2 regions of the Exiguobacterium sp. s46 genome follow, and region 2 is predicted to be linked to the other one. Evidence: predicted binding sites of a transcription regulator. Region 2 holds the regulator's gene; the other holds the start of a gene.

What was found. The regulator LexA, encoded in region 2, represses DNA repair genes until DNA is damaged. The targets are predictions, from matches to a motif close to CGAACATATGTTCG.
Region 1: KNQ08_RS13115 (Y-family DNA polymerase) is a predicted target of LexA. The motif match lies at 1,723-1,736, and genes of this name have one in related genera.

What each region holds. Positions count from the first base shown of each region.
Region 1 covers NZ_JACSMY010000002.1:307,484-323,835, forward strand. Annotated here, with positions in the region: gene KNQ08_RS13105 (ZIP family metal transporter) at 1-13, opposite strand, end outside; gene KNQ08_RS13110 (YolD-like family protein) at 65-394, opposite strand; gene KNQ08_RS13115 (Y-family DNA polymerase) at 378-1,700, opposite strand; gene KNQ08_RS13120 (pentapeptide repeat-containing protein) at 1,877-2,515, shown strand; gene KNQ08_RS13125 (MBL fold metallo-hydrolase) at 2,583-3,338, opposite strand; gene KNQ08_RS13130 (arsinothricin resistance N-acetyltransferase ArsN1 family A) at 3,399-3,887, opposite strand; gene KNQ08_RS13135 (1,2-dihydroxy-3-keto-5-methylthiopentene dioxygenase) at 4,012-4,548, opposite strand; gene KNQ08_RS13140 (methylthioribulose 1-phosphate dehydratase) at 4,565-5,185, opposite strand; gene KNQ08_RS13145 (2-hydroxy-3-keto-5-methylthiopentenyl-1-phosphate phosphatase) at 5,182-5,841, opposite strand; gene KNQ08_RS13150 (2,3-diketo-5-methylthiopentyl-1-phosphate enolase) at 5,838-7,028, opposite strand; SAM riboswitch class I at 7,099-7,200, opposite strand; SAM riboswitch class I at 7,406-7,509, shown strand; gene mtnK (S-methyl-5-thioribose kinase) at 7,588-8,754, shown strand; gene mtnA (S-methyl-5-thioribose-1-phosphate isomerase) at 8,751-9,800, shown strand; gene KNQ08_RS13165 (sugar ABC transporter substrate-binding protein) at 9,812-10,894, shown strand; gene KNQ08_RS13170 (sugar ABC transporter ATP-binding protein) at 10,891-12,399, shown strand; gene KNQ08_RS13175 (ABC transporter permease) at 12,396-13,400, shown strand; gene KNQ08_RS13180 (AAA family ATPase) at 13,766-14,722, shown strand; gene KNQ08_RS13185 (DUF58 domain-containing protein) at 14,719-15,801, shown strand; gene KNQ08_RS13190 (transglutaminase TgpA family protein) at 15,798-16,352, shown strand, end outside.
Region 2 covers NZ_JACSMY010000001.1:432,564-448,915, reverse strand. Annotated here, with positions in the region: gene KNQ08_RS02300 (VOC family protein) at 1-384, shown strand, start outside; gene KNQ08_RS02295 (hypothetical protein) at 428-751, opposite strand; gene KNQ08_RS02290 (DUF2621 family protein) at 843-1,268, shown strand; gene KNQ08_RS02285 (CcdC family protein) at 1,310-1,789, opposite strand; gene KNQ08_RS02280 (cytochrome c biogenesis CcdA family protein) at 1,806-2,504, opposite strand; gene KNQ08_RS02275 (aspartyl-phosphate phosphatase Spo0E family protein) at 2,728-2,922, shown strand; gene KNQ08_RS02270 (hypothetical protein) at 3,119-3,415, shown strand; gene KNQ08_RS02265 (SH3 domain-containing protein) at 3,720-4,616, shown strand; gene KNQ08_RS02260 (ABC transporter ATP-binding protein) at 4,674-6,437, opposite strand; gene KNQ08_RS02255 (ABC transporter transmembrane domain-containing protein) at 6,434-8,185, opposite strand; gene KNQ08_RS02250 (YneF family protein) at 8,306-8,536, opposite strand; gene tkt (transketolase) at 8,661-10,631, opposite strand; gene KNQ08_RS02240 (DUF896 domain-containing protein) at 10,905-11,141, opposite strand; gene KNQ08_RS02235 (YneB family resolvase-like protein) at 11,255-11,908, opposite strand; gene yneA (cell division suppressor protein YneA) at 11,954-12,241, opposite strand; gene lexA (transcriptional repressor LexA) at 12,453-13,067, shown strand; gene KNQ08_RS02220 (metal-binding protein) at 13,099-13,569, shown strand; gene KNQ08_RS02215 (MIP/aquaporin family protein) at 13,756-14,457, shown strand; gene glpK (glycerol kinase GlpK) at 14,501-16,003, shown strand; gene KNQ08_RS02205 (GNAT family N-acetyltransferase) at 16,198-16,352, opposite strand, start outside.

The DNA.
Region 1 (16,352 bases), on a different contig from region 2:
ACCAATCCAACATGACTATTCCTTCTTTCCGGGGACGATTTAAAGCATCCATCTGTATGAGAGCTTACCCGTTTTCGATCCGGACGATTCGTGTGAAGGGAATTTCAATGACTTCACGTCCGCGCAGAAAGAGAACGGAACGTTCGGGTTCTAGTCGTTCCACGAAACCGACGACCGTCACGTAGCTACTTTCCTTATAATACGTGATTTCAAGTTCGTTTCCTTCTATTAAAGCTTCTTGAAGCAGAAAGTGCCATGATTCTTGCAACTGTTCATCAATTTCAGGCAAGTCGAGCTGATGCATCTGGACATAATATTCCCGCAACAGTTGCAAATGTTCCGGCATGAGAAAAGGAATCCATTTTAAATTTCCTCGATCACGATACGCTGTCATGAAGATCACCTCCCGGATGACCGCCGACGAAACGAAGACGACGTTTGGCGACACTCGTATCAAGAAACGAGACAGCGAGGCGAATCGTTCCTTTTCCGTAGCGGAGGTTGACGACATCCATTGCTTTTAATAACCGTCGTCGTTTCCAGAGCCGCGCATTATCCTCGAACAAAGACAACTGTAAGGTGCCTTGATCGGCAGTCAAATGCCCCACTGCGACGGATAAAAAACGAACAGGTTCTCCGTCGAGCCAATTCGGTTCGAACAATTGTAAGACGTGACGCAGAATGATTCGTTCATCGGATGTCGGATAAGGCAACCGCACTTGACGGGAGAAACCACTTCGGACGACGTTTCGAGAATAGCGGACGCCGATGTGAACGGTCCAGCCGACTTGATTCGAAAAGCGACAACGTGCGGCAACATCCTGCACGAGTTCATTGAGCACATTCCGAATGCGTTCGAACTGATAATAGTCCTGCATTAAGGTCACACCGTGTCCGATCGTCCGTTGAGGGGCTTTCTCGAACAGATGACGAGGCGCAAGAAGTGTCGGTGACGCGTCGAGTCCCCAAGCGTGGTGCCATAGTTCGGCACCGATGACACCGAATCGTTCGTGCAACTCTTCGACAGGGCGCATGGCAAGATCACCGATTGTTTCAATCCCCATCATCTGCAGATGTTGTTCCATACGGTGTCCGACCCCCCACATCTTCCGAATCGGAAAATCATGAAGACGTCGTGCGACATCAGCATATCCACATCGCGCGATGCCTTCTTTTTTCCCGATTAAATCAAGCGTCAGTTTCGCGATGACGTTATTTGGACCAATCCCGATCCGGACGTGGATGCCGGTCTGTTTCAGGATTGCTTCTTTAATTTTGAGGGCAGCTTGCAGGTCGGAACCAAATAGGCGATCGGTTCCGGTCATGTCAATGAAACTTTCGTCAATTGAATAGACGCGGATGGCTTCAGGTGGGGCGAATTGGTGCAGGACATCCAGGACACGAATCGACGTCTTCATATAAGCGAGCATACGTGGTTCGACAAGTCGAATCGTACGACGAACAGCGTATGGCAATTGCTCGATTTCATATAATCGACCGGCTGTCTTGATTCCAAGTGCTTTTAAGGCAGGGGTGGCAGCGAGAATGACGGACCCGCTTCGTTTTAAATCGGAGACGACCGCTAGGCGTGTCGTCAAGGGGGGGAGATTGCGATACTGGCATTCACAGCTGGCGTAGAAGGACACACTGTCGACGCAAAAAATCCGTTTATCTTGTGGTAAAACGACGGAAGGAAACATCTGAATCACTCCTTTACACAAAAGAACGTATGTTCTTATTTTGATTTTCCTTGACTATAGCACGGTCTCAAAGTGTCTCAAAATAAAAACTGTTGAAAAAAGGGGAATTCGAACGATTTCTCCTCATATAAAAGGAGTTTGGTACACTAAGGGAGAGAAAAAAGGGGGAACCTTCATTGAAAGAGACCGTTATCCGTTTACCAGAATTACCGAAGACGCTTCAGTCAGAGACGTTCGATCAAGTCGAAATCGATGATCCGTATCTGAAAGGAGCGCGTTATGAGAAAGAGTCGATGCCGAGTGAACTGACAGAACGCATCGATGCCTATCAAGTGTGTTTTCAAAATGTCTCGTTCGCGAATCTTACCTTTGACCGTGGTTCGTTCGAAGATATTCGTTTTGAGCAATGCGACTTAACCGGATGTCACTTCCAAGAAACTCGTTTTCACCGTGTGTCCTTCGTCGGATGCCGGATGACGGGTGTTCAGTTCGAAGATTGTACGCTGGACCATTTAACGATTCAGGAAGGGCTTGCGGATTACGTACAGTTCATTCGCAGTACGGTCCGTCATCAACACTGGAGCGAAACGACGATGAAAGAAGCACAGTTCTTCGAAGTGAAGCCGACCCAGTGGAAACTCGAAGCGGTCCGACTTACGGATAGCCAATGGATTGAAACACCGTTAAAAGGTCTTGACCTCCGGCAGACGGAACTCTCTGGTATTACGATCGATCCGCGATTTTTACCAGGTGCTGTCATTACGGAAGAGCAAGCAGTTGCCTTTGCTCGTTTGTTAGGTCTCGTCATCCCATAACAAAAAGAAGCCCTTGTTTCGATGGATATTCGAAACAAGGGCTTCTTTTTAATGAAAGTTACTGTTCTTAAAATGACATCGTTTCGCCATCCTCCGGAATCAGGAAATGGGCAGAGAGATGGAAAGCAGTTAAAAAGTCAGCAATCATATCACGTCGCAAAAGACAGTGGTTGACGGACTCGAGGTGCGAGACGATGATCGTCGCTTCCGCCGCCGCTTCATGAACCGCAAGGAGATCACGCTGTGACATCGTGATCGGCTCTCCGGTCAAGAACTGGGCGGCGCCACTGTTGACGACGATGATATCGGGCGTATGTTGTTCGATCGCATGCGCGACCTCGTCACACCAGATCGTATCACCTGCGATATAAAGTGTCGGTTCGTCCGGATGGGTGAGGACGAGCCCAGACACACGTCCCATCCGTTCGCCGATTTCACCGACACCATGCTGTCCACCTGTTCGATGGACCTGGATATCACCGATCGTTACACCGGAATCGAAGGAAGAGACGTTCGTGAAGCCGGCTTCTCGGATTTGCTGCGCGTCTTCTTCTTGCTGCGCATAGAGTGGCAAATGCTTGGGTAGAAGTTGTTTTGCAGAATCGTCGAAATGATCGGCATGCAGGTGTGTGACAAAGACAGCGTCAGGATCGAGCAGTGTGTTGACATCGACCGGTAAGTCGACGAGTGGATTGGCGACGGCATTTGGTGTTTGACCGAAGGGAGGCAAGCTGCCTTTTTCGCCGAGGAACGGATCAATTAGTAAGACTTGATTGGCATACGTGACAACGAGTGTTGCATTACGAATTTGTTGAATATCCATTAGGTTCATCCTCTCTCAATGACTCGGATTGACTATTCCCTGTCTGGCATTCAATGAATCCTATCGCAAGCGTTTCTCCATCGCCATGACGTCGACATATTCGCCGTTCAACTGTCCTTGTTCCTTAAACGTTCCGACGATCCGGAACCCGGAGCGGATATAGAGTTTTTGTCCGATTTTATTGAACGGGAAGGTAAAGAGGATCAGCTTATGCATATGATGATCACGGGCATGTTGTTCAATCGTTTCGAGCAAACGTGTGCCAATCCCTTGTCCACGATGTGTCCGAGTGATATAAACCGAAATCTCACCGACGGATGCGTAGACAGGACGCGGATTATACGGATCGAGGGAAATGAAGCCGAGGACACCTGTGTCATCTTCAGCGACATATCCAGCATATCGATCGGTGCGTTCCGCATACCACTGGGTCATGAAGGATAAGTCCTTTTGGTCGGTCTCAAGCGTTGCGATCCGATCTTCGATACCTTCGTTATAGATGGCGAGAATCGCTGGTAAGTCGTGTTCCATTACGGGACGAATATGCATGACGCTCACTTCCTCATCGCTTTTCCTCCATTATATCGGTTACGTATCAATGTAGTGATATGTTTGTGCGATAAGAAAAGCGCTGATTCCCTTCATATGAAGGAAAACAGCGCTTTTATCGATCTTAAGAGACCGTTGACGTCTCATTCTCGTAAATCGGAACCCAGCCGTCTGTCGTGACGAAGATCCGAACAGCGACGACTTTACGATCGTCTTGAAGCGTAAAGTAGTGGCGTGTGTTAACAGGAACGGAAATCAAATCACCAGGATTGAGTTCGATGTTATAGTAGCCGACTTCTTCGTCTTTGATCGCGAAGACGCCATGACCGCTGACGATGAAACGAACTTCATCATCCGTGTGATGATGTTCTTTCTGGAAGTTGACGAGCAACTCATCAAGGTTCGGTGTCGTATCCGAAAGTGAGATGATATCAGCTGTCTGATACCCACGACGTTCTGATACGTCTTTGATTTCGGGAGCGAACGTATCGAGAATCGTTTGTTTGTCTGCATCCGTCAGTGTGAAGTTCTCAACGAGAGGCGCTGGAAGTTTCGAAACGTCCCACTGTTCGTAAAGAACGCCGCGTGACGCAAGGAAGTCAGCGACTTCCGTTTGATCCGTATACCGTGTGTTTGTTTCTTGGAATAAGACTGTTGCCATGAGATGATTCCTCCTTTTAATGAATGGATTGACGGCATGATTGCAACGTCAACGTGTAATTGAATAAAAACTCGAAGGCTTCGAGGTGTTTCTTTGCTTCAAAGGCGGTCGGTGCCCAGACCGTGATCCCGTGATTGCGGATCAGGACGGCACCACTGTCCGCTGTGACATGCGGTGCAAAAGCAGCGGCAAGCGTCGGAATGTCCGCATGATTCGGAATGATCGGTACCGTGACCGTCGCATCCTCTTCCCAGTGTCCGAGTGCCTTGATGATTTCTTGACCGGAAAAGGTGATGCTGCCTTGATCGCCATAGAGTTCCGAAATCACATTGTTCGCAATCGTATGGACATGCAGAGAACAACCGGCGTCCGTTCGATTGAACACTTCGACATGGAGCAATGTCTCAGCGGAAGGACGCCCGGATTGCTCACCAATCAATTGACCGGTCGCATCGACATGAACGAAGTCGTCAGGAGTCGTCTGCCGTTTATCTTTTCCGCTTGCCGTCACAAGGAATTCAACCGGGACACCGGACGTCCGAATGGCGAGATTGCCACTCGTACCAGGGAACCAATCGCGCGCCGCAAGCTCTTGTTTGATGGCGCGTAGCTCTTCATACCGTCGCATGAATGTCATGTTGTCACCTCCGCTCGTGTTAAATCATGAACGATGTCGTGGAACGTCTCAAACGGTGTATAGGCGATATCGTTCTCTTCACACAACGTGATCAGATAATCACGGGCATAGACACGATCCGCTTCTTTCGCGAGTTCGAAGTCCGTCACCGAGTCACCAATGACGATGATGACGTCATCGTCTTTGCGCAATGCCCGGGCAACGGACGTTTTACAACAGCCGCACCCGTTCGTGCAATGGGCATCGCAGGCGTTTGGCCAATCGATATGGACGAATGGACCACTGAAATCGGCGACGTTACAGTAAATCTGTTCTTGTTCAAGGAATGGCGCTAAGATCGGTTCGACGAAAAAGTCCATTCCACCGCTGACGATCGAAAAATCGATTCCTTGACGACGACTGTACTGAAGTAACTCCGAAAATCCGTCGCGAATGACTGCACGCTCCAACAAAAAGTCAAGATAGGCTGTTTTTCCGTCAGACGGCAGAAGTGCGAACATTTGCCCGACACCACTCTGAATCGATAACGTCCGGTCGAGTACACCGCGTTTTAACGGTTCGAAGTCACTAGCTGGCGCAAATGCCTGCATGAGTGCGATGATGTTATCTTGCGTCGTCACCGTACCGTCGAAGTCACAAAGAATCCGTACGGTCATGACTTGATCCCCCAAGCGTCAAGGGCGATCCGTAATTCTTCATGACGCGATGCTGCCGCCGATAGGGATTCATTTGCGAGTGCCGCATCGAGCGCCTGGCGGAAAGCAATGACACCAGCCGCAGCACCTTGCGGATGACCATGTACGCCGCCGCCGGCGTTGATGACGGAATCGATACCGAAGTCCCGTACGAGTTGAGCGACGAGTCCAGGATGAATACCGGCTGAAGGAACCGGGAAGATCGATTTCGTCTGACCGAGACGGGTCGCTTCGACCGCGATGCCACGGGCGACATCCTTTGGCAAAGCGACATTGCCGTAAGGAGACGGGAATAGCGTCAAGTCTGCTCCAGCAGCACGCGGTAATGTGCCGAGTAAGACAGGAGCTGCGACTCCGTGATTCGGGCTAGCGATCAACGCACCGCTATATGCTGGATGATTGAAGATCGGAACGTTGATTTCCGGATCACTCACCAGTTCGCGTAAGACGTCGAGTCCGTATGTGAAGGTATTCAGCAAGAATGCGGTCGCTCCAGCATCAATCAATCGCTTGGCTTGATCCTTGAGCGTAAAGACGGGACCGCTGAGTGTGATCGCATATAACGCACGTTTACCGGTCCGGTGGAAGTGAGCATCGATGACCTCACGTCCGATTCGTGCCCGGTCAATCGTCGGTGTCAACGGATTGTCGTATAGGATCTCATCGTCTTTGACGAGATCAATCCCACCAGCGAGTTGTCCTTCGAGTTGATCACGAAGGAACGATAAATCCCGTCCGATGACTCCTTTGAAGATGCTCATTAACAATGGACGATCTTCGACACCGATCAAGGAACGGACCCCTTCGATCCCGAATTTCGCACCTGGAAAGTCCGACGTAAATGTATCGGGTAATAGCAATTCCGTTAGTTTGATTTCACCGTCGAGTGAGAGTTTCCCGAAGACGGTCGTCAGAATCGCAGAAAAGTCGCGCGACACGTTATGTTCCGGATAACGAATCGTGATATATCCTTTGCCATCGCGCTCTTCGGTATGTACGACTTCCCCTTTGAACGAGGCGAGTTGTTGTTGTTCGAGATGATTCAGTTCCGTCCAAGAACCGACTGTCAGACCAAGCGCGAGTTGTTCAGCGCGTTGCTCGAGTCGATCACGGGCGGTCAATTGATAAGTAGCAGTGATATAAGCCATGTCTTTCCTCCTTCAACAAAAAAATGGTCTCTCGTCAGCGACAAGAGACCATGAATGATTCGAACGTGGACTCTTATCTGTCAGCTTAGTAGCTGCAAGAATTAGCACCGTGCCAAAAGGTCGGTTGCTGCGACATCGTAGGGCTTGTCCCTCCGTCTGCTCTTGATAAGAATTGGATGAAATTGTGAAATCTAATTGCAATTTTTACATGAGAATCGCCACTTGTCAAACTATTTTTAGAAAATTTATTTTTTTGAAAATACTCTTTCTATAGATGGCATAAAAATGATATCCGTTTCTGCTTGATTTCGATTTGACAGCGAGGAAGTCGATTGCGTAAGATTCAAATCAATATCACACACGACAACTACATACGACTCTTATCGCGAGTTGGCAGAGGGAATTGGCCCGATGACGCCGCAGCAACCGACCACTGGGCACGGTGCTACATCCAACAGACGTTTCGTCTGAGAGATAAGAGGACGCAATGACTTTCCTGCGCCTCTTTTCGATGACGAAAAGAGGCGCTTTTTCGTGTATCACATAGGGGGAAACTGATATGACATACAAAGCATTCACAGAACAGGACGCGATTGATCGTGTTCGGACACTAGGACTGATCGGCGATGGAGCCGTCGAAGCAGAAGAGATTGGCGACGGGAATCTCAACCTCGTTTTCCGAATTCGAGAGGGGGAACATCGATTGATTCTAAAACAAGCACTCCCGTACGCAAAAGTCGTCGGTGAGAGCTGGCCGTTATCACTCGAACGGGCGTGGATCGAGCAATCCGCACTCCGTGAATTCGCACGGCATGCCGTGCCGTTCGTACCACGTGTTTTTCATGCTAGTCACGAAGAGGCGTATACGGTCATGGAAGATCTTTCACATCTGACAATCGTTCGAAGCGGTTTACTCGTAGGTGAACAGTATCCGTTGCTTGCGGAACATATTGGTTCTTATCTCGCTCGGACTTTATTCCATACATCGGACTTTGCGCTTGGTCCGGTTGAAAAGAAACGTGTCGCCCGAACGTACTACAATCCAGATTTGTGCGACATCACGGAAAAATTAATCTTCACGGATCCGTTCCATGACGCGGAGACGAACGAGATTGAAGCCGGGCTTGAAGAAGAGGTGGCATATTTATGGGCAGACGATGAGTTAAAACGCGAAGTCGCAAAACTTGAAGCGCTCTTCATCACAAAAGGCGACGCCTTATTGCACGGCGATCTACATACAGGAAGCATCTTCGCCTCGGCGACAGAAACGAAGGTCATCGACCCTGAATTCGCCTTTTATGGTCCATTCGGATTCGATGTCGGGCAGTTCATTGCGCATCTATTCTTCGCAGCATATCCGGATTACCCTACACGACGTGACGCCCGAATCAAGGATATCGATACGTTCTGGCTGACGTTCGCTTCAACGTTCCGTGCATTATGGGAACGGGAAGCCGTCGAACCGTTCCGGGCATCAGGACTCGTCGATGATTTACTGAGCACGATCTTGCAGGATGCCCTTGGCTTTGCCGGTTGCGAATTGATTCGGCGGACGATTGGTCTTGCACCGGTCGCTGATTTAGAATCAATCGATTCAACGACGGAACGCTTAGAGCGGAAACGTCACGCTCTTCGTCTAGGAGCGGCGTTAATCAAACGCCGTACAGAATGCCGGACATTCGATGATTTACGAAACTTTGACGTAACGGAGGAACTCAGCCGATGACTACATTCGTCCAAAGTATTCGTTACGAAGACCGTGTCTTGACGATTCTCGATCAGACACGTCTACCGCAAGAAGAGCACTATGAAGTCATTGCTGATCTCGCGCAAGCGGTTGAGGCGATTAAACAACTACGTGTCCGGGGCGCGCCTGCGATCAGTTTATTCGGTGGATTCGTGCTCGTTCAAGAAGCATACCGGTTTGAAGCGGCGCTACCGGTCTACAAGCAAGCCTTGCTTGAGACATCGGCGACGTTACTCGCGACACGACCGACGGCCGTCAATTTGCGAAATGTACTCAATCAGTTGAATCCAATCATTCAAGACGGGACGTCGGTAGAAGAGATTCGCGAACGGTTGGAAAAACGGACGGTCGCCTTATACGACCAGGATGCGCAGACGTCACGTCAAATCGGGATTCATGCACTGGAATTGTTCCAGTCAGGCGACCGGATCCTAACGATTTGTAATGCTGGATCGATTGCGACCGCTGCTTATGGAACGGCACTTGCGCCGTTCTACATCGCAAAAGAACGCGGTATCGAATTATCCGTTTTTGCGAGTGAGACGCGACCGTTACTGCAGGGAGCACGATTGACGACATGGGAGCTGCAACGTGCCGGCATCGATGTCACGTTAATTACGGACAACATGGTCGCCCATACGCTGAAAGAAAAACAGATCGATGCGATCATCGTCGGTGCCGACCGCATTACACGAAACGGAGATACCGCGAATAAAATCGGGACGTTCCAATTGGCATTGCTCGCGCAAGCTTTTGGTATTCCGTTTTACGTCGCAGCACCGCTCTCGACGTTCGACTTCTCGCTCGTTTCCGGAGACGCGATCGAAATCGAAGAACGTGATCCGCAAGAAGTGACGACTGTCCAAGGTGTCGCGACAGCACCGGAAGGCGTCGCTGTCTTCAACCCGGCGTTTGATGTCACACCACACACATTGATCACGGGCATCATCACCGAACTTGGTGTCATCACGCAACCGAATGAAGAAACGATTGAACAATTAACAGGGCTTCAACCCCTCGGATAAGGAGATATGTCATGAAAAAACTAGCTTACGCCGTCCTAGCACCGGCACTGTTACTAGCGGCTTGTGCGAATGGAGAAGCCACGACGACGAAGGTCGTTAAGGATGTACCAAAAGGGGTTCAATCAGACGTCAAGATCGCCGTCATCCGCAACCTAGCATCGGACGACCATACGAAACAATTCCTTGATGGCGCACGAAGTGAAGGCGAAGCGCTTGGCTTTAAAGTCAGCACGTTCATTTCGGAAGGTAACGACGTCAAGTTCAAGGAGCTTGTCGCGCAAGCGATTCAGCAAGATTATGATGGGCTCATCATCTCGCATGGTAAGGAAGACTACGCCTATGACATGATTAAACCAGCGGTCGACAAAGGGCTGAAGGTCGTGACGTTCGATACGGTCACGAAGAAAAAAGGAACGGCGTTAAAAGGTGTGACGGAAACATTCCAAAACGATCATCAACTCGCGAAGCTATCGCTTGATGAAGTGACGAAGGTGACGGACAAAAAGCCGGTCCGTGTCATCAAACTTTGGTTCGGACCAGGTTTTGCCCCGCTCGATCGTCGTCAGGAAATCTATAAGACGTACGAAGCAGACGGTAAGATCAAAACGCTTGAGACGGTTGGACCGACAAACTTCCAAGATGTCCAAGGGGATATCGCAACGAAGATGAATGCGATTCTCGCGAAATATCCGAAAGGAAGCATTGATGCGGTTTGGGGAGCGTGGGACGAAGTCGCAAAAGGGGCTTACAAATCGCTCAAGGATAATAAACGTCAAGAAATCCCGCTAATCTCGATCGATGTCTCGAATCAGGATATCAACCTGATGCGTGAAAAAGGCAGTAACTGGGTCTCGACGAGTGCGGTGGATCCATTCTTGATTGGACAAACGGACATGCGATTACTGGCTAAGAAAATCGCTGGCGAGAAGACACCAGATAGCTTTGATCTCGACGCGAAACTCGTGGAGCAGAAGGCGTTGAAGCAGGATACGACGATGTACAATCTCGATACGATCATCAAAGGATGGAGTACATCGGACAAATTCAATGAACCGTGGATGGACCGGTTGCGTGACGTCCATAAAAAACAATGACGTCTACCAATCATCACTTGAAGATGACTGGGATTTCACTGGCGTTTCCAGGAGTGCAAGCCTTAAAACAAGTCTCGTTTGAAGTGAAATCCGGTGAAATCCACGCGCTTGTCGGTGCGAATGGTGCCGGTAAGTCGACGTTGATGAAAGTCTTATCCGGAGCGGAAACGGCGGACGAAGGAACGATCCGTCTCGACGGGAAGGAGTTGTCCATCACGTCACCACGTGATGCGAAACAGATTGGAATCGACCTCGTCCAACAAGAGGTCGATGTGGCGCTTGTCCCGTATTTGACGGTCGCTGAGAATATCTGTCTCGATCTGTTGACGGACGGAACGATGACTGGCTTCGTATCCCAACGCCGTTACATACAGCGTGCCAAGGAAGCGTTAGCGACATTACAGGCGGATATTTCCGTCAAGACACGTGTCGAGGAGTTGCGGCTTGCTGAAAAGCAACTCGTACTGATTGCTCGCGCCCTCGTCCAAGAACGCCGTTTTTTGATTTTAGATGAACCAACGGCACCTCTCAGTCAGGCGGAAACAAGCCATCTCTTTTCAGTCGTGCGTCGTTTAGCCGAACGAGGGCTTGGGATCATCTTCATCTCGCATCGTTTACAGGAACTATATGAGATTTGCGACTCCATCTCGGTCATGCGCGACGGTCAACTCATCTCGCGACATCTTTTGGCAGACATCACGAAGGAAGCTGTCGTTGAGCAAATGCTCGGGCGTCAGCTTACGTCTGTTGCGAAAACGTCACGGGTAAATGCAACGAACGTATTGACGGTCGAGAGTGCTACGAATGCGGACGTCCACGATATCTCCTTGACGGTTCAAGCAGGTGAAGTCGTTGGTATCGCGGGTCTTGTCGGTGCCGGTAAAACGGAATTATGCAAAGCATTGTTCGGTGATCGTCCGTTTCAGGAAGGGGAGGTTCGGATAGGTGGAAAAGCCCATCGCCTTCGCAATCCACAAGCTGCGATTCAAGCGGGGATCGGTCTCGTTCCAGAAGAACGACGAAAAGAAGGGATCCTCGTTGCCGATTCTGTCGCAGAAAATCTAACAGCAGCGGCAGCTCATGATTTCGTCAACCGCTGGGGGCTGATGGATCGTCGCAAAGAAGCAAATCAGGCATCGCAATGGGTCAAGGAGCTGGGCATTAAAGTGGCAGACGTGAAACAGGAAGTAGGTCAACTATCCGGTGGGAATCAACAAAAAGTCGCCATCGGAAAATGGTTACTGACCGATGTTTCTGTACTCGTCTTGGACGAACCGACAAAAGGTGTCGACGTCGGAGCCAAACAAGATATCTATCGTCTGATTGACGGACTCGCGCAACAACAAAAAGGGATCCTTTACGCGACGAGTGAATGGGATGAACTTTTGACCGTCACGGACCGAATCTACGTCATGTTCGATGGACGGATCGTCCATGAAACGAAGACGGCGGACACATCAGAAGAAACCTTGTTGTGGTATGCGACAGGAGGAGGGCAACGATGAATGAGGTAGTATCAAAACAAACGAACCGAGGGAAGGGTTTACGTCCTGTCCTCGGATTCTTGAACGACTGGGGGATCGTCCTCGCGATCCTTGCCCTCGTCCTGTTTTTTGCGACGACGGCTCCAACATTCCTACAAGGGACGAATTTGATTAATATTTTACGAAGTATCTCCATCGTGACGATTATCGCGATCGGCTTGACCGTTTCTTTGACGGTCAATGGATTTGATTTATCGGTCGGGTCAACCGCGACGCTTGCGAGTTCTTTCGTCGTCTCGTTCTTCGTCTGGTACAGTCTACCGCTCGGTGTCTCGATTGGTTTAGCACTTCTCTTATCTCTTAGCGTTGCTCTGGTGAACATCTTACTCATCGTCTGGTTTAAGATTCCGGATTTGTTTGCGACGCTTGCGACGATGTTTATCGTCGAAGGTGTCGCGATGACGTATACCGGTGGTGGTTCAATCAGTGCCGGAATGCCGCGCTTGGACGGTACACCAACAGTCGGCACGATTCCGGAGGCATTCGCGAAAATCAGCCAGGCACCTTGGATCATCGTCATCATGCTCGTCGTCGTCGCTGTGACACACGTCTTCTTAAGCCATACGCGACACGGTCGTTTTCTCTATATCATCGGAGGGAATCCGGAAGCCGCACGACTGACAGGAATTCGTGTCAACCGCTACCGGGCACTCGCGTATCTGATTGCTGGGTTACTTGCGGCGGTCGGTGGGATTTTGCTTGCGTCACAAGTCGGATCGTCACAAATCAATGCCGGTTCCGGTTATCTGATGCCAGCGGTCGCAGCCGCATTCATCGGCTCGTCGTTCGCAGGACAAGGGAAGCCGAATGCGCTTGGCACACTCGTTGGGGCTTGTCTCGTCGGGATTCTTGAAAATGGTCTCGTCATGCTGTCTGTTCCATACTATTCGTTAAATATCATCAAAGGGCTGGTCCTTGCGGTCGCACTCGCGACGACCTATGCGCGGTATCGAAAAAAATAATTAAAATTCGACGTTTCGTTTATAACATATTTGGTAATATTCAATATATGAAAGGATGGTGATGCACATGAATGATTACCAATGTAGAGGGAACGATCGCATGTCGCTTCTGAAAGAAGAGGATCACCGGACTTGACGAACGTTGTCCATTGACACGGATGTATTCGTGTTTTACGTGCAACTGCACGGTTCAAGAACGGATCACGGCATGTGTTCGTTCCTGAAACAAATAAGGGGGAAACGCTACGGCGTTCCCCCTTTTTCATGTGCTAGAAACTGCTCGTATTTCTTTAAAAGCGTAGCGGAATATGAGATGATATAAAAAGTCAGAAAATTCAACTACTACGAGAGCAAGGGGCCTGACAATGCGAACATACACTAAGGAGATTCAAGCGATTATCGACAACGTAGAGAAAGTTATCATCGGTAAGGAAGATGTCATCACACAATCATTGGCAGCATTACTAGCGGGCGGTCACGTCCTATTAGAAGACGTACCGGGAGTCGGGAAGACGATGCTCGTCCGTGCGTTCAGCCGATCGATCGGGTTGACCTTCAAACGTGTTCAGTTCACGCCAGACCTACTTCCGTCAGATTTGACGGGTGTATCGATGTATAACCAGAAAACAAGCCAATTCGAATATAGACCGGGTCCTCTAATGGGGAACATCGTCTTAGCCGATGAGATCAACCGAACATCACCAAAAACTCAATCTGCCTTACTCGAGGGAATGGCGGAAGCGAACGTCACCGTCGATGGTGAGATTCATACGCTTCCGAATCCCTTTTTCGTCATGGCGACACAAAACCCGATTGAACACGAAGGAACGTATCCGTTACCAGAAGCACAACTCGACCGTTTTCTCGTCAAAGTCAAAATGGGTTATCCTGATTTCCACCAGGAAATGAAGCTACTGACACGTTTCGAACGGGATGAACCAATTGAAACGCTCGAAGCGGTGATTGGTCGCGAGCAATTGCTCCAGATGAAAGAAGAAGTCAAGAACGTCCATGTCTCACAGCCTGTCAAAAAATATATCGTCCATCTCGTCCAAGCGACCCGGACGAACGGTTCACTTTATCTCGGCGCGAGTCCCCGTTCTTCGATCGCCTTGATGAAAGTCGCGCAAGCGTGGGCATACATGGAAGGACGCAGTTTCGTCTTACCGGATGATGTCAAACATCTCTTGATTCCGGTCCTGTCACACCGCTTGATTTTGACAGCGGACGCGCGTTATCACGGTCAATCGTCTGAACGGATTTTAGAACAAATCAAAAAAGAGGTTGCTGTACCAATCCAACAAGACGTGGAGTCCCTATGACGAAGTGGCAAATTGGTTGGCGTTACGCTGTACTCCTTTTGACGACGGTTGCCTTATGGACATATGCGCGCGTCGATGGCGGAAATGTCGCTTCCTTGCTGTTTTATGTCATGGCTGGTTTGACCGTCTACTGGACGCTCTTCCTCGTTTGGCCCGTCACGCAGGCACTGGCGACGCGCGAAGTATCGAATAAGATGCTCGTTGCCGGAACGGATATCCCGGTTTCCTTACGTGTTCGCCGGCGTTTCCCGTTCCTGGTCGGAGCCGTCGAGGTGACGGAGGCGATTCCAAACGAACTCAGCGAAGAAAAACTCGATATCAGCCGTCCGCTCCGTGCCCACTACCGGAAGACAGAGCACATCGACTACACGATTCCATCGATTCGTCGAGGGGTGTATCAGATTCCTGGCTGTATCGTTGAAATCACGGATCCGTTCGGGCTGTTCAAACGAAAGCGGATGTTTCCGGTCAAGACGTATCTTGCGATCGAACCGGCACGCCTTGCCGTTCAACTTCCGCATGAGGAGGATCGCGGCGATGGAGGAATCTCCCCTGTGTCGCTTGATCTTCGTCAGTCGTCCTTTACTGTCGTCGGGGTCCGGGAATATGTCAGTGGTGACCGGATGAATCAGATCGACTGGAAAGCGACAGCGAAACGTCAAGGCTTAATGACGAAGACGTTCGAGCGAGAGCAGGAACGGGAGACGACGATCGTCTTTGATGAGGGTACGGAAGCGGGTGAAGCTTTCGAACGCGTCATCTCGATGCTGGCAGAAGCGACGGATCAGTTGAACAAGCGACGGCTGAGCTACCGCATTCACCTCGTCGGACATGCTGTTCAATCGTTGTCGTTACCTCTTGAAGGAGCGAAACTGACGCATTACCTGATGACGGCGCAACCGAGTCGGACGCGGACGTTCATCGAGTCATGGGAGTATTCGTCAAAAGCACTTCGATTGAGTGGCAACGTCCTTTTCATCACACCGGATCTTGAATCGAACAATGAACTATGGATTTCGAAGATTAATCAAGAAGCCACCGTTCATGTCTATACACCAGAACGGAGGGGAGTGCGATGATGCGACGCTTGATTTGGAACGCCATCGCGGCAGCCGTCCTGACTTGTTTCATGCCACCACTTCTCGAACTGACGACGTTCGAGCATCTCTGGTCCTTCTTACCGATGCTGTTTCTGCCGTTGCTGTTGTCGCATCTATCGCGGCGTTACTTTTTACTCGGAAGTCTCGGTGGATTACTGCTGTCGTTCTATCTGATTTTGACGCCGGGAGCAGCACCATGGGGCATCTTTACGGAAATCAGTTCAGATATTCAGAGTGTCATCAATGGTGAATTACCAGGACGACCCGCTTTCGCGCTCTCGATCGGATTGATTAGTTTTTTGATCGCGTATCTCGCGCGTCGGACATTCCCGAATCGTGGGTTCGTCTTCGGGCTTGCCTTCGGAGTCATCGGGTTCATCGCCTATTGTGATACATGGACGGATTACTCGGGAGAGACATTCATTCTCTATCCGATCATCTTATCCTTGCTATTGCTCTATGCGACGGAAGTCAACGAACGACCACGCGCTTCTTACGTTCGTCCGCTGAGTGCCTTATTCATCATGGGT
Region 2 (16,352 bases):
CAAGCAAGTGGTCGACTACTCGGTGGGAATCTTTGTACGTTAAATCTCCTGCAAGGCACACCGCACTTCCCTGATTTACGGGATACGATTTTATTCCTTGAAGACGATTACGAAGTCCATCCAGCGACGTTCGCCCGTGATTTCGCCTCTTTGATGGCGCAACCGGGTGCCGAAACGATTCGCGGGATCGTCTTCGGGCGCTTCCAGCTCGCAACGAAGATGACGGAAGAGCATCTGCGATATCTGATCTCACTCTATCCAGTCCTAGAGCACGTACCGGTTCTTGCGAATGTCGACTTCGGACATACGAGTCCTTTGTTCACGTTTCCGATTGGTGGTCAGGTTGAACTGCATGACGAGGTCATCCGACTTCATATTTCTTGAATATCAAAAGAAGGAGACGCGGCAATCCGCATCTCCTTCTTTTTTAGTAGTCGAGCAATCTCGAAGCGTCGATTTGACGTTTCGACCCATCCGCGAACATCTCAAGTGTTGCGAAAATCTGGTCATTTGCCCATTCATAGTGAAGTAACGTGAAGTCTTCGAGTGTCGAGACCGTCTTGAACGTTTTCCCGACCGTAAACGCACGCTTCCGGCTCGCATCTTCTGCCGGAACGGTGACGAAGATGACCGTGATCTCTTCGCCCTTCGTATCATAATAGAATTCAACGATCCGACCGTCCGCTGTTTCAGGTAAAACACCTTTACGGGGCTGTCCGGTCTCGTCCAATTGTACGTATGGTTGCAGCATTCTTTCGCCTCACTTTCTCCGTCATTCATCATAGCACGTCCACCTGATTTATGCTAATCTATATTTGATGTGAAAGGGGGATGAGTCGCGCATGGAATGGTTCATGAACGGGATTCTGCTCTGGGGCTTTATCATGATTACACTCATGGCGATTGGCGGGTTTTTCATGTTCCGGAAGTTCCTCAAGAAGTTACCGAAAGAAGACGGTAAATCGATGATGGACTGGGAAGATGAGTACATCGACAAAACACGACACCTTTGGACGGATGAGACGATGGAGTTATTGAATGCTCTCGTCATGCCGGTTCCATCGGCATTTCGTGATGTCGCACGCCGCAAGATTGCCGGGCGGATCGGACAGTTCGCACTTGAAGAACGGGCGACAGAGATGACATCCGAACTGGTCGTCAAAGGGTATATTTCTGCGACACCGAAACGCGATCATAAATTCTTGAAAAAAGCACTAACGGAGCACGCCATCGACTGGCGAGACTACGCATTATACTTCCAAAATTGAAAGATGCACGAAAAACCGCCGAAGTCGCCTTCAGCGGTTTTTTAGTGAGGTAAGTGAGCAACCGGTACGGTGCCCGACTTGACTCGTTTGTATTTCATATACATCGCGAAGCGCCAAGGGACGATCATTCCGAATGCGACGAGATAAAAAATGCCGCCCGTTTCGAAAATATCAATCTGCCCGCCGATGAAGAACTTCGCAACCGTCCGAATGAATAAGATACCGAATAAGACGATGAAAAAAGCTTTCGAACGTTGCAAATAAATCTGCCCTTCTGCTTCATAAAAATTGGATGTCTTGATCAAAAAGATGCTGAAGATGGCTCCAATGAGCAATGCTTCTGCCACTTCCGTCCATGTCAGACGGGATGCTGGATATAAAAACTGTAGCATCCCCGTCGACATCGCAAAGGGAGGGATCAAGATTTTTTTAGCATTCGTCGGTTTTGCTGATGCCTTCACACGAATGAAGCTGATCAGCAATCCCATGACGAGCGCTACCCCAGTTGATATCCAAATCATCCGATCACTTCCTTGATTAAAATCCAGTGAATCCGACGATGTCACTCATCCATGCTGCGAATTTACTTAAGCCATCAAAATACAGCATGACTCCGAACACCATCATCAAGGCTCCCCCGAATTTCGTTAATTTCAGACTATACTGCACGAACAAGCGCGAACGACCGACGAAGAACGCCATCAATAAGAACGGAATCGAGAAGCCAAGGACATACGCGAGCATGTAGAACATGCCTTGACTCGGATTGGTCGCAGCTAATCCGATGACGCCTGCGAGAATCGGACCTGTACACGGTGTCCAACCGGCTGCAAAACCGATTCCGACGAGTACCGTCCCGACGTATCCCCCTTTTCGTTCCCCGAGATTCAGTTTCTTTTCACGCATCAAGAATGTTGGTTGCCATAATCCGACGAGAACAATCCCAAATACGAAGATGACGAGTGCCCCAATCATCCGTAACGTATCCCGATATGTGATAAAGACATCTGCGAATAACGATGTCGATAACCCGAGCACAACGAATACCATCGCAAAACCAACGAGGAACGCTAACGTATGAAACAAGGATCGCTTTTCTCGTACGCCCCGTTCTTTTAAATCCGTTACCGACACGCCTGTGATGTATGAGAGAAACACAGGATACAGTGGTAGCGTACATGGAGAGACGAAAGATAATAATCCTGCTCCAAACGCTAACCATAACGAGAGCTCCATCATGAGCATCCCCTTTCCTTTACTACTAATAGAAGAAGTTCCTCCTCTATTTTGCCAAACTCCTCTGCATTTAGCACCTATTATCTCACAGAAAGTTGCAAAAGATTCGTGTCCGCCAAAATTACAAAAAAATTACATTTCGTCGATTTTACTGAAATCTCGTTGCACCTAGTAAATGGACTTGCTAGAATATGGATACGACACCAATGTAAGGGAGACTGCTATGACGACACAACAACTATTGACGTTAGCGATCGAAGCCAAACGTAGCGAACTATATCATCAAGCTGACCAGTCCAGCTTCACCTCCCCGCGTGTTTTACAACTTAGTCATGAACTCGACGTCTTGCTTTTAGAATATTCACGCATCGTCCAAAACTATACCATTCACGGTTCGAATGAACCGCTCTTATCTTAATGCACGATCTGGTCAGCATTCGAGTGCGAATGCTGACTTTTTTGTGACTTCTTATTTCTGATGGAGGTGCTTTATGTCCGCTCTTACATTCATTGCTAGTTCTCGTTCTCTTTATATACCAGACGATCTCTCTCAATTATACGTACACGAAGTCGAAGCGCTTGAATACGTTTCATTGAAGCGAGGAAGATTCACGATGCCTTATTTGTACACGATCGAAGGTGCCGATCAGTGGGAGTTCATGATTTATCTACAGCGTTATATGGAAGAAGGAGATGTCCTCGAGCTGCTCTATATCGAAAATCAAAATGACAGCATGCATGACCATCTACCGTCCACTCCGCTACTAGAGCCGATTGAAATCAATATTCGCCAGCGAACGTACCAAACGATTCACGGCACGTTTCAGCTTTCCGCTAACGATTGGATGCAAGAATTGTATCATCGTTCTTACCTGACAGCGTTCGGCGTGACGACGATCGTCAAGTATTGATCTACGTATCCTCCATTTCACTTTTTCATCATCAGACGATAGAAGGATTCAACAATTTCTATTTTTAAGGCTTTTTTCTGTTGAATTGTGCGAATCTTTCAGCAAAAGTAATCCAAAAGACCTATAAACATCCGTTTTTCATAATCAGTATGTCCTATCGATGACAAAAACCGACCTTTTGCAATCTCGTTGTCACAAAAGCCTGGTTTGTAACTCGAATGACATTGACCTGTAAACGCACAGGTCAGATTTGCCGTGTAAAGTAGGAACAGTAAACACAGCATATGTCAGGAGGACATCAATAATGAAAAAAGCAGTTTTCGCTGCCGGTCTTGCAGCAACAGCTCTATCAGTAGGATTTGCCCAAGAGACAGAGGCTGCCTCAGAAACGGTAACAGTAAATACACCAGTACTCAACGTACGCACAGCACCTACAACTGCATCAGCAGACGTAGGCAATGTATATAAAGGTCAAACATTAAATGTCGAAGGACGTTCTGGCGCATGGATCAAAACAACAGTTAACGGTCAAAAACGTTATGTCCATGGTGCGTATACGTCTGCAGCAGGCTCATTCGACTTTAAAAAAGCGACAGTTACTACGGCAGTACTAAACGTCCGCACACAACCAACGACAAGCTCGAAAGATGTCGGTAACCTCTACAAAGGCGAAAAAGTCAACGTAGAAGGTAAAGTCGGTGCATGGATCAAAACAACAATCGATGGTAAAACACGCTACGTACACAGCGACTACACTTCACTCGCTGGCGTATCGAAAGCACCAGCAGCACAAGCACAACCAGCTGCTAAACCAGCTGCGAAGCCAGCACCAAAAGCAGCTGCTAAACCAGCAACTGCAACAAAACAATCGACACCTGCAAAATCAGGTACGAAAGTGACAATGAACGTCACTGCTTACACGAACGACCCGTCTAACAACGGTAGCCAACTCTACAACGGTCGTGCGTTGACAGCAAGCGGTTATGACGTTACAAATACGATCACGTACAATGGTATGCGTATCGTAGCAGCTTCTTCACAATACCCAATCGGTACACGTATGCACATCGAAGGCATTGGTGAAGCAATCGTACTCGACCGTGGTGGCGCAATCCAAGGTAACAAACTTGATCTTCTCGTTGGTTCACAACAAGAAGCACTTAACTGGGGACGCCAAAACGTCACAGTCACAGTCTACTAATCAGAACAAACAACCTGCCGGGCGAGGCCGCCTGGCAGGCTTTTTTTATGTCTTTTTTTAAGAGACCGTGACATGACCGGATTGCAACTGATACATCTTCTTATACAGACCATCTTGTGCGATTAATTCTTGGTGATTTCCTTGCTCGATCACTTCCCCTTGATGCAATACAAGAATCAAATCTGCATCTTGAATTGTCGATAGACGGTGGGCAATGGCAATCGTCGTCCGCCCTTGACGCATCCGTTCAAGTGCGACTTGCACTTTCTCCTCTGTCTCCGTATCGATCGAACTCGTCGCTTCATCGAGGATCAGGATTTTCGGATCCCGCGCCATCGTGCGTGCGAAGGAGATCAACTGACGTTCCCCAGCTGAGAACGTCGCCCCCCGTTCCGCAACGGGACTGTCATATTGCTGGTCCAGTTGATTGATGAATCCGTCAGCTTGTACGAATTTAGCAGCCGCTTCGACACGATCAAAGGAAATCGAACTATCGAATAATCGAATGTTGTCAGCGACCGTTCCTGTGAACAAGAATGAATCCTGCAACACGAGTCCGACATGCTGTCGTAGTTCTTCTTCTGATAACTGCTCAAGCGGTTGACCATCGATCAAGATCCGACCCGATTGGTACGCGTAAAAACGCATCAAGATATTGATGATCGAACTTTTTCCACTTCCCGTATGACCAACGAGGGCAATCGTCTGTCCTTTTTTCGCCTCGAACGAAATCCCTTTCAAGACATCTTTCTCTCCGTCATAACTAAAGCGCACGTCTTCAAAGACGATATGTCCTTCCGATACTCGTGCATCCCCTTCGAGTTGTTTCGTTGGTTCCGGCTCATCCGTATCGAGGACCTTGAATACACGGTCTGCTGAGACGACAGCTTGCTGGAACTCGGATAACCGTTGCATGATTTGCTGAACCGGTTGGAAGATCCGCTCCATGTAGCTGATGAAGGCATAGACGACACCGACTTGGACCGTTTGTGAGAAAGATAGGACACCGAAATACGTCACGAGTGTCGCAATTGAAATGGCGAGTAACAATTCAATGATTGGTCGCAGTAACCAACTATCGAGCTTCAAGTTCTTATAACGTCCATTCTGGTGGGCGACGTTCGTCTCCTCGAACTCTGCCATCAAGCGTTTTTCTTGGCGGAATTGTTGAATGATCGCCATGCCGTTGATGGATTCGTTCAGTTGGGCGTTGATTTTCGATAGTAAATCGCGGACTTCCGCGTAATACTTCGTCGAATACTTCCGGTAAATCCAAATGATGAAATAAAATAGTGGTAACAATAGTAACGCGATCGTCGCGAGTCGCGGCTCTAGTAGATAGAGGAAGATATATGTTCCAATCAACTGGACACCACTTTGTACGAATGTCGACAAGACACCGATGTAGAGCTCCTTGATCGCTTCCGTATCGTTCGTGATCCGGGACACGAGCACTCCGGCAGGCGTCCGGTCAAAATAGGCAAGCCGTAAGTGCATGACATGCCGGAACACATCAATGCGTAAGCGTTGAATGACTTGCAAGGCAATCTTTTGGAATTCGAACGCTTGCAAGTAATCGACGATGATCCCTGTCGTATGCAGTAACAAGTACGCTGTAAACAAAAGTGCGACTTCCTGTACTGGATAGGTCCCTGGTGCAACATACTCATCAATGAAAATCTTGACGAGATACGGTCCCCCGAGTTTTGCTGCTGTCGTGATGAATAGCAGGATGAAGGCGATGCTGACTTGCTTTTTGAACGGTTTGACGAAATCAAGCAATCGCTTCAGGACGGCTTTTTCATTGATATCATGATTCATTCGGAACGCCCTCCTTGTTCAACAAGTGATTCTAGTTGCTGGCGATCGTACGTCTCTTTATACCAACCGTCATGGGCGAGTAACTGTTCATGCGTGCCCCGTTCGATGATCCGACCGTCTTCAAGGACGATGATCTCATCGGTATGCGACACAGCCGACAGGCGATGGGCAACGATGATTTGTGCCTGATCGTGATCCGCCGTGCGGAAGTGATGGATGATCGCTTCCTCGGTTTTGGCATCGACCGCAGACAAGGCATCATCGAGCACTAAAATCGGACAATCCGCTAATAATGCTCGGGCAATCGAGATCCGTTGTTTTTGACCGCCGGATAACGTCACCCCACGCTCCCCGACCATCGTCGCGTACCCTTCCTTAAATCCAAGAATATCCTCATGGACTGCTGCAATACGTGCCGCTTCCATGATGTCTTCCATTGATGCATCCGGTTTTGCAAAAGCAATATTGTCGGCAATCGACGCCGAGAATAAGAAATGATCCTGTGGAACGATCGCCACTTGACGACGGACGGTGTCACGTGTCAATTGTTTGATGTCTCGTCCACCAATCGTGATGGCACCTTGTTTGACGTCGTATTCGCGAGACAATAAGCGAACGAACGTCGATTTCCCGGCACCCGTCTTCCCGACGATGCCGAGCGATTTACCGGGCTTCAACGTCACATCGATGTCTTGTAAGACCGGTTGCGTATCATAGATGAAACGCTCAATCCCAACGTAGAGTTCTGGTGAGGAAACACTTGTCGCTGCTTCCTTCGCGTCTTTAATTTCCGGTTCGATCGCAAGCATCCGCTCGATCCGATCGTAAGAAGCACGACCACGTTCGACGATGTTGAACAACCAACCGAAGGCGAGCATCGGCCATGTCAATAAACCAAGATATGTAGTGAATGAGACGATGTCACCGATTCGGATTTCGCCTTGTTGTAACAGATACGCACCGTATCCGACAGCGATGATGTACGATAGACCGACTAATCCAAAAATCGTCGGGTCAAACAGCGCGTCGATTTTTGCGACACGACGGTTCTTTTGGACGACGTCATCCGATAGATCCGTAAACGTCTGTACATCAGACTCCACTTCTCCTGTTGCTTTTAAGACACGGACACCACTAATGCTTTCCGCGACCTTGTCATTCAAGTCGGAGAAGGCTTCCTGCGCGTCATGAAAACGCGAATGTAACATTTTCCCGTAGCGTGACGTTAAGTAAACCATCAGCGGCATCGGTAGAAGTGATACGAGCGTCAATTTCCAACTGATCGTCGTGACCATCGTGATGATGACGAAGCTCCCCATCGTCACCGAGTCGACGAGCGTTAGAATACCCGCACCCGCTGTCATCGATACCGCCTGTACGTCGTTTGTCGCATGCGCCATCAAATCTCCACTCCGATATTTCTTATAGAACGATTGATCCAAATCTGAAAAATGACCATACAGTTGACTGCGTAACAATCGACCGAGACGAATCGATGCCCCAAAGATATGAAAACGCCAAAAATAACGAATGAAATACGTCGCGACCCCGATGAGCAACAATGTACCTGCGAGACGAATCAAATCATTCTTCGTCAAGCTCCCCTCGCTTAGACCATTGACTGTCGTCCCGATGATCTTCGGTGGAATGAGTTCTAACGCTGCTACAAAAATCAAGCAGACGACCCCAAGACTATACGCTTTCCATTCTCGTCGGAAAAACCAACCGAGTTTCCTGAAGACTCCCATTCAAGTCTCCCCCCTTTTTTAAATCCTATGATTATTTGAAATAGTCTCACATTTTAGATTAGTTCTCTTTCTAAAAAATAGCAAATAAAAAGGAGACCATTTGGTCCCCTTTCGTACAGCTTATTTTTTAGGTGATTTCATTGAACCACTCATTGAACGCATCACTTGGTTGACTTTCTTTTGTGATGGCTTTTGACCCATTTGCATCATCAATGTCTTAATCATATCTTCGTTGATTGGTGGGTTTTGCTCCAAGTAGTTCATCATGTATCGACGAGCGATATAGAAACCAAGGGCGACACCTGCTACCAAGCAAAGAAGGGCAATTAAAATCCAAATCCATGTAGCCAAGTTGCTTCCTCCTCTAACTTAAAACGTCGCTTTTTACTATACTATAATTCCAATTGTTTGCATAGATGATAATAGATGAAAAACGAGCCCGACGTAAGATCGGACCCGTTTTTTCCGGAAGTGATTATCCGAGTTGCTTGACTGTCGCTAATACGTTCTCAACAGACATGCCGTATTCTTTCAAGAGGAAGTCTCCAGGAGCAGATGCGCCGAAACGATCGATTCCGATGACTTGTCCTTCTGTTCCTACATATTTGTACCAACCGAGTGAAGCCCCTGCTTCGATCGCTACACGTTTCGTGATGTGTTTCGGAAGAACTGATTCTTTGTACTCTGCTGACTGTGCTTCGAATACTTCCCATGATGGAAGCGAAACGACAGCTGCTGATTCACCAAGTTCTTTTTGTGCTTCGACAAGAAGGTGAACTTCTGAACCCGTACCAATTAAGAGCGTATCAGCTTTCGTGACGTCACCAGCGATGACATAACCACCTTTTTCAGCGCCCTCTGTCGTCGTACCTTCCAGTTCAGGAAGACCTTGACGTGTCAAGACGAGAAGTGTCGGTTTGTCTTTTGCTTGAACCGCTGTTTTCCATGCTGCGATCGTCTCTTTTCCGTCTGCTGGGCGGTAGATCGTGACGTTCGGCATTGCACGGAAGCTCATCAAGTGCTCAACTGGCTCGTGTGTTGGACCATCTTCCCCAACAGCGATCGAGTCATGCGTCAAGACGAAGATTGATGGAAGTCCCATTAACGCAGCAAGACGAACCGCCGGACGGAGGTAATCCGAGAAGACGAAGAATGTCGCACCGTAAGGAATGACGCCACCGTGAAGTGCCATACCGTTGACAGCAGCAGCCATTGCGAATTCACGTACACCGAACCAGATGTTACGACCGCTTGGGTCAATGTCGAAGTCTGCTTCGCCTTTGAGCATCGTGTTGTTCGATCCTGCAAGGTCAGCTGAACCACCGAACAATGTCGGAACGTTCTTCGCAAGACCGTTCAAGACCTCACCACTCGTTTGACGTGTCGCTTTTTTCGATGACAAGTCGTACGTCGGAAGATCTGCTTCCCAGTTGCTTGGCAATTCGTTTGCGATTGCGCGAACGAGTTCCGCATGCAATTCTGGATGCGCTGCTTCGTATTGTTTCATCGTTTCGTTCCATGCGTCTTCCGCAGAAGCACCACGTTGGACGATCCGCTCGTCGAACAATGATTTGACTTCTTCAGGGACGTAGAACTCTTCGTGATCCCAAATGTAGCTAGCTTTCGTCAATTTAATTTCCGCTTCACCGAGTGGTGCACCGTGAGAAGCCGATTTCCCTGACTTGTTCGGTGAACCGAAGCCGATGACTGTCTTGACTTCGATCAACGTTGGTTTTGTCGTCTCTGCTTGTGCCGCCGCGATTGCTTTCGAAATCGAATCGATATCCGTTCCGTCTTCTACGCGAATGACTTGCCAGTTGTACGCTTCGAAGCGCTTCTGGACGTTTTCAGAGAATGATTTATCGAGATCGCCATCAAGTGAGATATCGTTTGAATCGTACAATACGACCAATTTACCAAGACCAAGGTGACCTGCGAGTGAAGCCGCCTCAGCTGAGACACCTTCCATTAAGTCTCCATCTCCACAAATTCCGTATGTGAAGTGATCGACGACGTTGAGATCGTCACGGTTGTATTTTGCTTCAAGATGACGTTCTGCCATCGCCATACCAACTGCCATTGCAATCCCTTGACCAAGTGGACCTGTTGTCGCATCTACACCAGCCGTGTGACGGTATTCCGGGTGACCTGGTGTTTTTGATCCCCATTGACGGAATGATTTAAGATCATCCATTGATAGATCATATCCCGATAGGTGGAGGAGTGAGTAGAGAAGCATCGAACCGTGTCCGGCTGAAAGTACAAAACGGTCGCGGTTGAACCATTCTGGATTTTTAGGGTTGTGGTTCATATGATCCGCCCAAAGCGAGAATGCCATCGGCGCTGCTCCCATTGGCATACCTGGGTGACCCGAGTTCGCCTTTTGCACGGCATCAATCGATAAGGTACGAATCGTATTAATTGCTAATTGTTCTACTGTCGTCATGTTCGTCAAAACAATCATCCTCTCTCTTTTTCACAAATTCCTACTCATTTTAGCACACTCTTAAATGTGATACAACTTTTCTAAATAGTATATCACATTAAAATGAATGCGCTATCTATAGCCGTTCTATCGACTCATACAGGATGCATGAATTGATGAAAGATCGTTATTAAGATGTATTGCTATCGTGCAATGTTTCCTCATCTAACAGCGCTAAACAAAAAAGAGGTCCGCTTAACGCGAACCTCTTTCTTCTATAGAAGAAACAAACGATTATTGTTTATTCCGTTCTTCTTCTTGTGCTTGTTTTAATTTCTCTGGTGTTACGTCCGTACCTTCTTCATCGACGATCTTCATGCCCATGAGTTGGTTTTTGAACGATCCACGGAATGCTGCGAGATACGCTGCACGTAACTCTTTTTGCTCTGCCGCTTCTGCTTCTGATAACGGCTCGACTTTTGATTTATTCGCTAATGCGTTGATTCGATCTAATTGTTCTTGTGATAACATGGAATCCCTCTTTCTGTACGACTCAAACTTGAGTAGTTCAATTGTATTCTTACTGTAAAAGAGCTTACTAAAAAAAGCAAGTTAACCGCGTCAGTCGACGGGTTACTTGCTTCTCATTCCGGGCTAGGCGTCAATTCGCGGTATTCAAGGTATCGACGATTGACCGTTGCCTTTGAAATATCATGTCCCATCCCGCGAAGCGTAATGGCGATATCTGAAAACGTCAGTCCGAGTTCACGGAGACGTACGATTTCTTCGATCGGTACGTCCTTTCGGCTACGCCCGGCGTTCTCTCCTTGGCGATTCAGATTTCGTTCCGGGCGAAAGCCTTGTTCGACCGCTCGCCGCATGCCGCGCGCGATTTTTGCATTATGCAGTTTCCGTTGATATTCTTCCACGAGTGAGACGATCTCAAGGACCATCGCTTCTGCATCAGCAAGTTGGTATTCTCCATCGGAATCAAGTGTCATCAACCGAACACCGTGCTTCTTAAACGTGTGCAAAATAGCGATTTTCGCATTCCCTCGACCAATCCGTGTGTCATCCGTTACGAGGACCGCATCTACCGCATCACGTGTCACATGATCAAGAACCGTCAGCATCCCTTCCCGATCGACGTCATATCCACTCTCTTTTTCAGAGACGACATCCACGACATCAAAACCCTTTTGAGACGCAACCTTCGAAAGTTCCATCCGTTGGCGTTCAATCGAACTATCTTGTGCTTCTTTTTCGGTCGACACCCGACAATAAATCACGACCTTCATCGTACCTCACATCCCTGTTCGTTCTTTCACAACTTTTCCATTTTGTCATTGTTGTGCGATTGGTACAACGATTTTGCTTTTTGAGATGACGTGTTTTGTCTCGACATCATTATTTTTAATCAACCAGTTGACGTATTCTTCATCTGACATCGAACCGTCATTGTAGACTTCAGCGATTTGTTCAACTGTAGCGTTCTCATCGACCGTAACGGAAGCAGTCATTAGTTGCGCCACTTTTTCATCCGGGCGCGGTGTGAGTAAAAAGATCACGAAGGCAATACTTAATGCATAGAAGAGAATTGAAAAAGCATGAGTACGAATCGTATGAATCATCATGAATCCCTCCAAATATGAAATGAATGAGTTAGAATAAATGTTCGCGGAACAATTGTTCGCATAACTCATAATAAACACAGAACCCGTGTTCGGTCAACACAAAATGTCGAACAATTGTTTGTACGCTCATTTGTTCTATGTTATAGTGAATCTAGAAACATATATTCTTACATTTCAAACTTCAATCCAGAAAGAGGTGGCAATTCGTATGCGGAAAATGTCTAAGCGCCAACAAGAGATTCTCGACTACATCGTCTCTGAAGTGAAACTGAAGGGGTATCCACCATCAGTTCGTGAAATCGGAGAAGCAGTCGGACTCGCGTCTAGCTCGACGGTACACGGTCATTTGGATCGACTCGAGAAACGGGGAATGATTCGCCGTGACCCGACGAAACCACGTGCGATTGAGATATTGCTTGATAAGCCTGAAGAAATCACGGAAGCCATCGTCCATGTTCCCGTCATCGGGAAAGTCACAGCGGGTCTTCCGATTACAGCGATTGAAAATATCGAAGAACAGTTCCCGCTCCCTGCACATTATGTAGGAAACGAAACGGTCTTCATGTTGACGATCGATGGTGAATCGATGATTAATGCAGGTATTCTTGACGGCGATCGTGTCATCGTGCGCCAACAAAACACAGCAGAAAACGGAGAAATCGTCGTAGCTATGACCGAAGATAGCGAAGCGACGGTGAAACGGTTCTTCTTAGAAGATCAACAGGTACGTTTACAACCAGAAAATGACTCGATGGATCCGATGTATTTCGATAATGTCTCCATTCTTGGTAAGGTAATCGGCGTGTATCGGACGATTCATTGACGGAGGGACCAGTTACGACTGGTCTTTTTTCATGCCTTCAGGAAATGTACATGATACCGTCAATACCGTCGCACTGACGGGTTACGTTGCGTATTCGGTCGCAACGCAACAAACCGATTGGTTACCAACCGCCATCGGTATCGCTGTCGGTACCCTTTGGTTGTCACCCGACCTCGATTTAAAGTCAGAACCTTATTATCGCTTTGGACCATTTCGAGTCTTGTGGATGCCGTATGTCAAGATCATGCCTCACCGATCGATCTGGTCGCATGGACTGATCATCGGAGACATCATTCGGCTTCTTTATAGTGCTGCGATTCTGATTCCGCTACTATTTTTAAGTCTATATTTTCAGGTTCTTGATTCTGCTACGATTGATTCGTGGTTCGCTTCCCTGCCAGCTTTTGTTATTGGCATCATCGTAGCCAGCACGATTCATATCCTACTAGATTATTCCAGCAGTTGGTTTCGACCTAAAAAAAGAAAAAAACGTCGTCGGTAACACCTCTTTTGCTTGCTTGCAGGCAGTAAGAGGTGTTTTCTTATCCACTTTTACGTATCTTTAAACATCAAAATAAAAAATTTCCATTCCTATATTTCAATTATATGTATTGAAAACGTTCTCAAATCGGAGTAATTTAAAGTAGAAAGGCCATTATCTGCTTTAATCCAAAGGGAGGGTTTTTGCATGAATAACTTTGTATTGGAAATGATCGGTACGATGATCCTCATCCTGCTCGGGGATGGAGTCGTCGCCGGTGTCGTCTTGAAAAAGACGAAATCGGAAAACAGCGGATGGATCGTCATCACGTTCGCTTGGGGTCTTGCCGTCATGACAGGAGCATTCGTAGCTGCTGAAAGTGGAGCACACTTGAACCCCGCATTGACGATCGCACTTGCTTTGAACTCTGACCTACCGTGGGCAGACGTTCCGATCTACATTGCCGGACAACTTGTCGGAGCTTTCATCGGCGCCATTCTCGTTTGGCTTCATTACATGAAACATTTTGAAGCGACTGATGATCAAGCTGCAAAACTCGGTGTGTTCGCAACAGGTCCAGCGATTCGTCATACGCCGTCGAACTTGATTTCTGAGATCATCGGGACATTCGTTCTCGTCTTCGGTATCTTGGCACTCGGTTTAACGACGTTCGGAGACGGCTTAAAACCACTCATCGTCGGTTTACTCGTCGTCGTCATCGGTCTATCGCTCGGTGGTACAACAGGGTATGCCATCAACCCGGCTCGTGACCTTGGACCGCGTATTGCGCACGCTATCCTACCAATTCCGAATAAAGGTTCATCTGACTGGGGCTATTCATGGATTCCTGTCGTTGGTCCAATCATCGGTGGAGCGATTGCCGTGTTCATCTATCAATTAATCTACTAAGATCACGTCTCACTAACACATACCGCTCAAGGGGGATTTCGAAATGGAAAACAAGTATATCCTAGCACTCGACCAAGGTACGACAAGCTCACGTGCGATCATCTTCGATCACGATGGGAAAATCGTCAACTCGGCACAACGGGAATTCAAACAGTACTTCCCGCAACCAGGCTGGGTCGAACATGATGCAAACGAAATCTGGGGTTCGATTCTTGCTGTCATGGCTGAAGCACTCGGTACAGCAGATATCAAACCTGAGCAAATCGCTGGAATCGGCATCACGAACCAACGTGAAACGACAGTCGTCTGGAACAAAGAAACAGGCAGACCCGTCTATCACGCACTCGTTTGGCAATCGCGTCAAACGTCTGGTATCTGTGATGACTTAAAAGAACAAGGATTGAACCAGAAATTCCGCGATAAGACAGGACTTTTGATTGATGCCTACTTCTCTGGGACGAAAGTCAAATGGATCCTCGATAATGTCGAAGGTGCGCGTGAACAGGCGGAAAACGGTGAATTGCTCTTCGGTACGATCGATACGTGGCTCGTTTGGAAACTGTCTGGTGGAAAAACGCACATCACGGACTACACGAACGCTTCACGGACGTTGATGTACAATATCTACGAACAAAAATGGGATGAAGAGTTACTCGATATCCTCGGTGTTCCTGCTTCCATGTTGCCAGAAGTTCGTCAGTCGAGTGAAGTCTACGACAAAACGGTACCGTATCATTTCTTCGGTTACGAAGTGCCCATCGCTGGTATTGCGGGTGACCAACAAGCCGCACTCTTCGGTCAAACGTGCTTTGAAGCAGGTGAAGGGAAAAACACATACGGAACAGGTTGCTTCATGCTCATGAACACGGGTGAGAAAGCTGTTTCTTCTGATCACGGTCTTTTGACAACGATCGCTTGGGGCGTCGATGGAAAAGTGGAATATGCGCTGGAAGGTTCAATCTTCGTCGCTGGTTCTGCGATCCAGTGGCTCCGTGATGGACTCCGGATGCTGAAAAATGCGAAAGATTCAGAAGGTTACGCAACGAAAGTCGACTCAACAGACGGTGTTTATGTCGTTCCTGCCTTCGTTGGTCTCGGTGCGCCATACTGGGATTCAGATGTTCGTGGCGCAATCTTCGGGTTAACACGAGGAACAGATAAAGAGCATTTCGTTCGGGCAACGCTTGAATCACTCGCTTATCAAACACGCGATGTATTGACAGCGATGGAACAAGATTCTGGTATCGAACTGAAGACACTTCGTGTCGACGGTGGTGCAGTAGCGAATAACTTCTTGATGCAGTTCCAATCGGACATCCTCGGCGTTCCTGTCGATCGTCCAGAAATTAACGAAACGACAGCACTCGGTGCAGCCTACCTGGCTGGATTAGCTGTTGGTTACTGGAAAGATAAAGCGGAGATCAAAAAACAATGGAAACTGGATCACCAGTTCAAACCAGAGATGAAAGAAGACGATCGTGAACAACGCTATGCTGGATGGCAAAAAGCGGTGGAAGCGACTATGGTCTTCAAACCATCGAAATAAAACAATTAACCCGGTCCCTTTTGCAGAGGGACCGGGTTTTCACTGTCTTATAAAAACTACAATAAAGTCATTTTAAAAGTCATTTTTCTAACACCAAACTCAAAAGTGTCGCCTCAGCACATACATCATAATTCTTTGTGCTACTCTTTCGCATAGAGGAGTTCACATGTATTCCTTTCCATATATAATGTGGATCACTCATTTTTCTCTAGCATGATCATGTCGATCGCCTGTATTCCGTTCTCCCAGATTTCCTCTGGATACGACCGAAAAAAATCTTTTTTTATATCATATAGCCGGAAACCAAGCTTTTGGTAGAAAGCTAAATTATCAATACTCGAATTAGCCG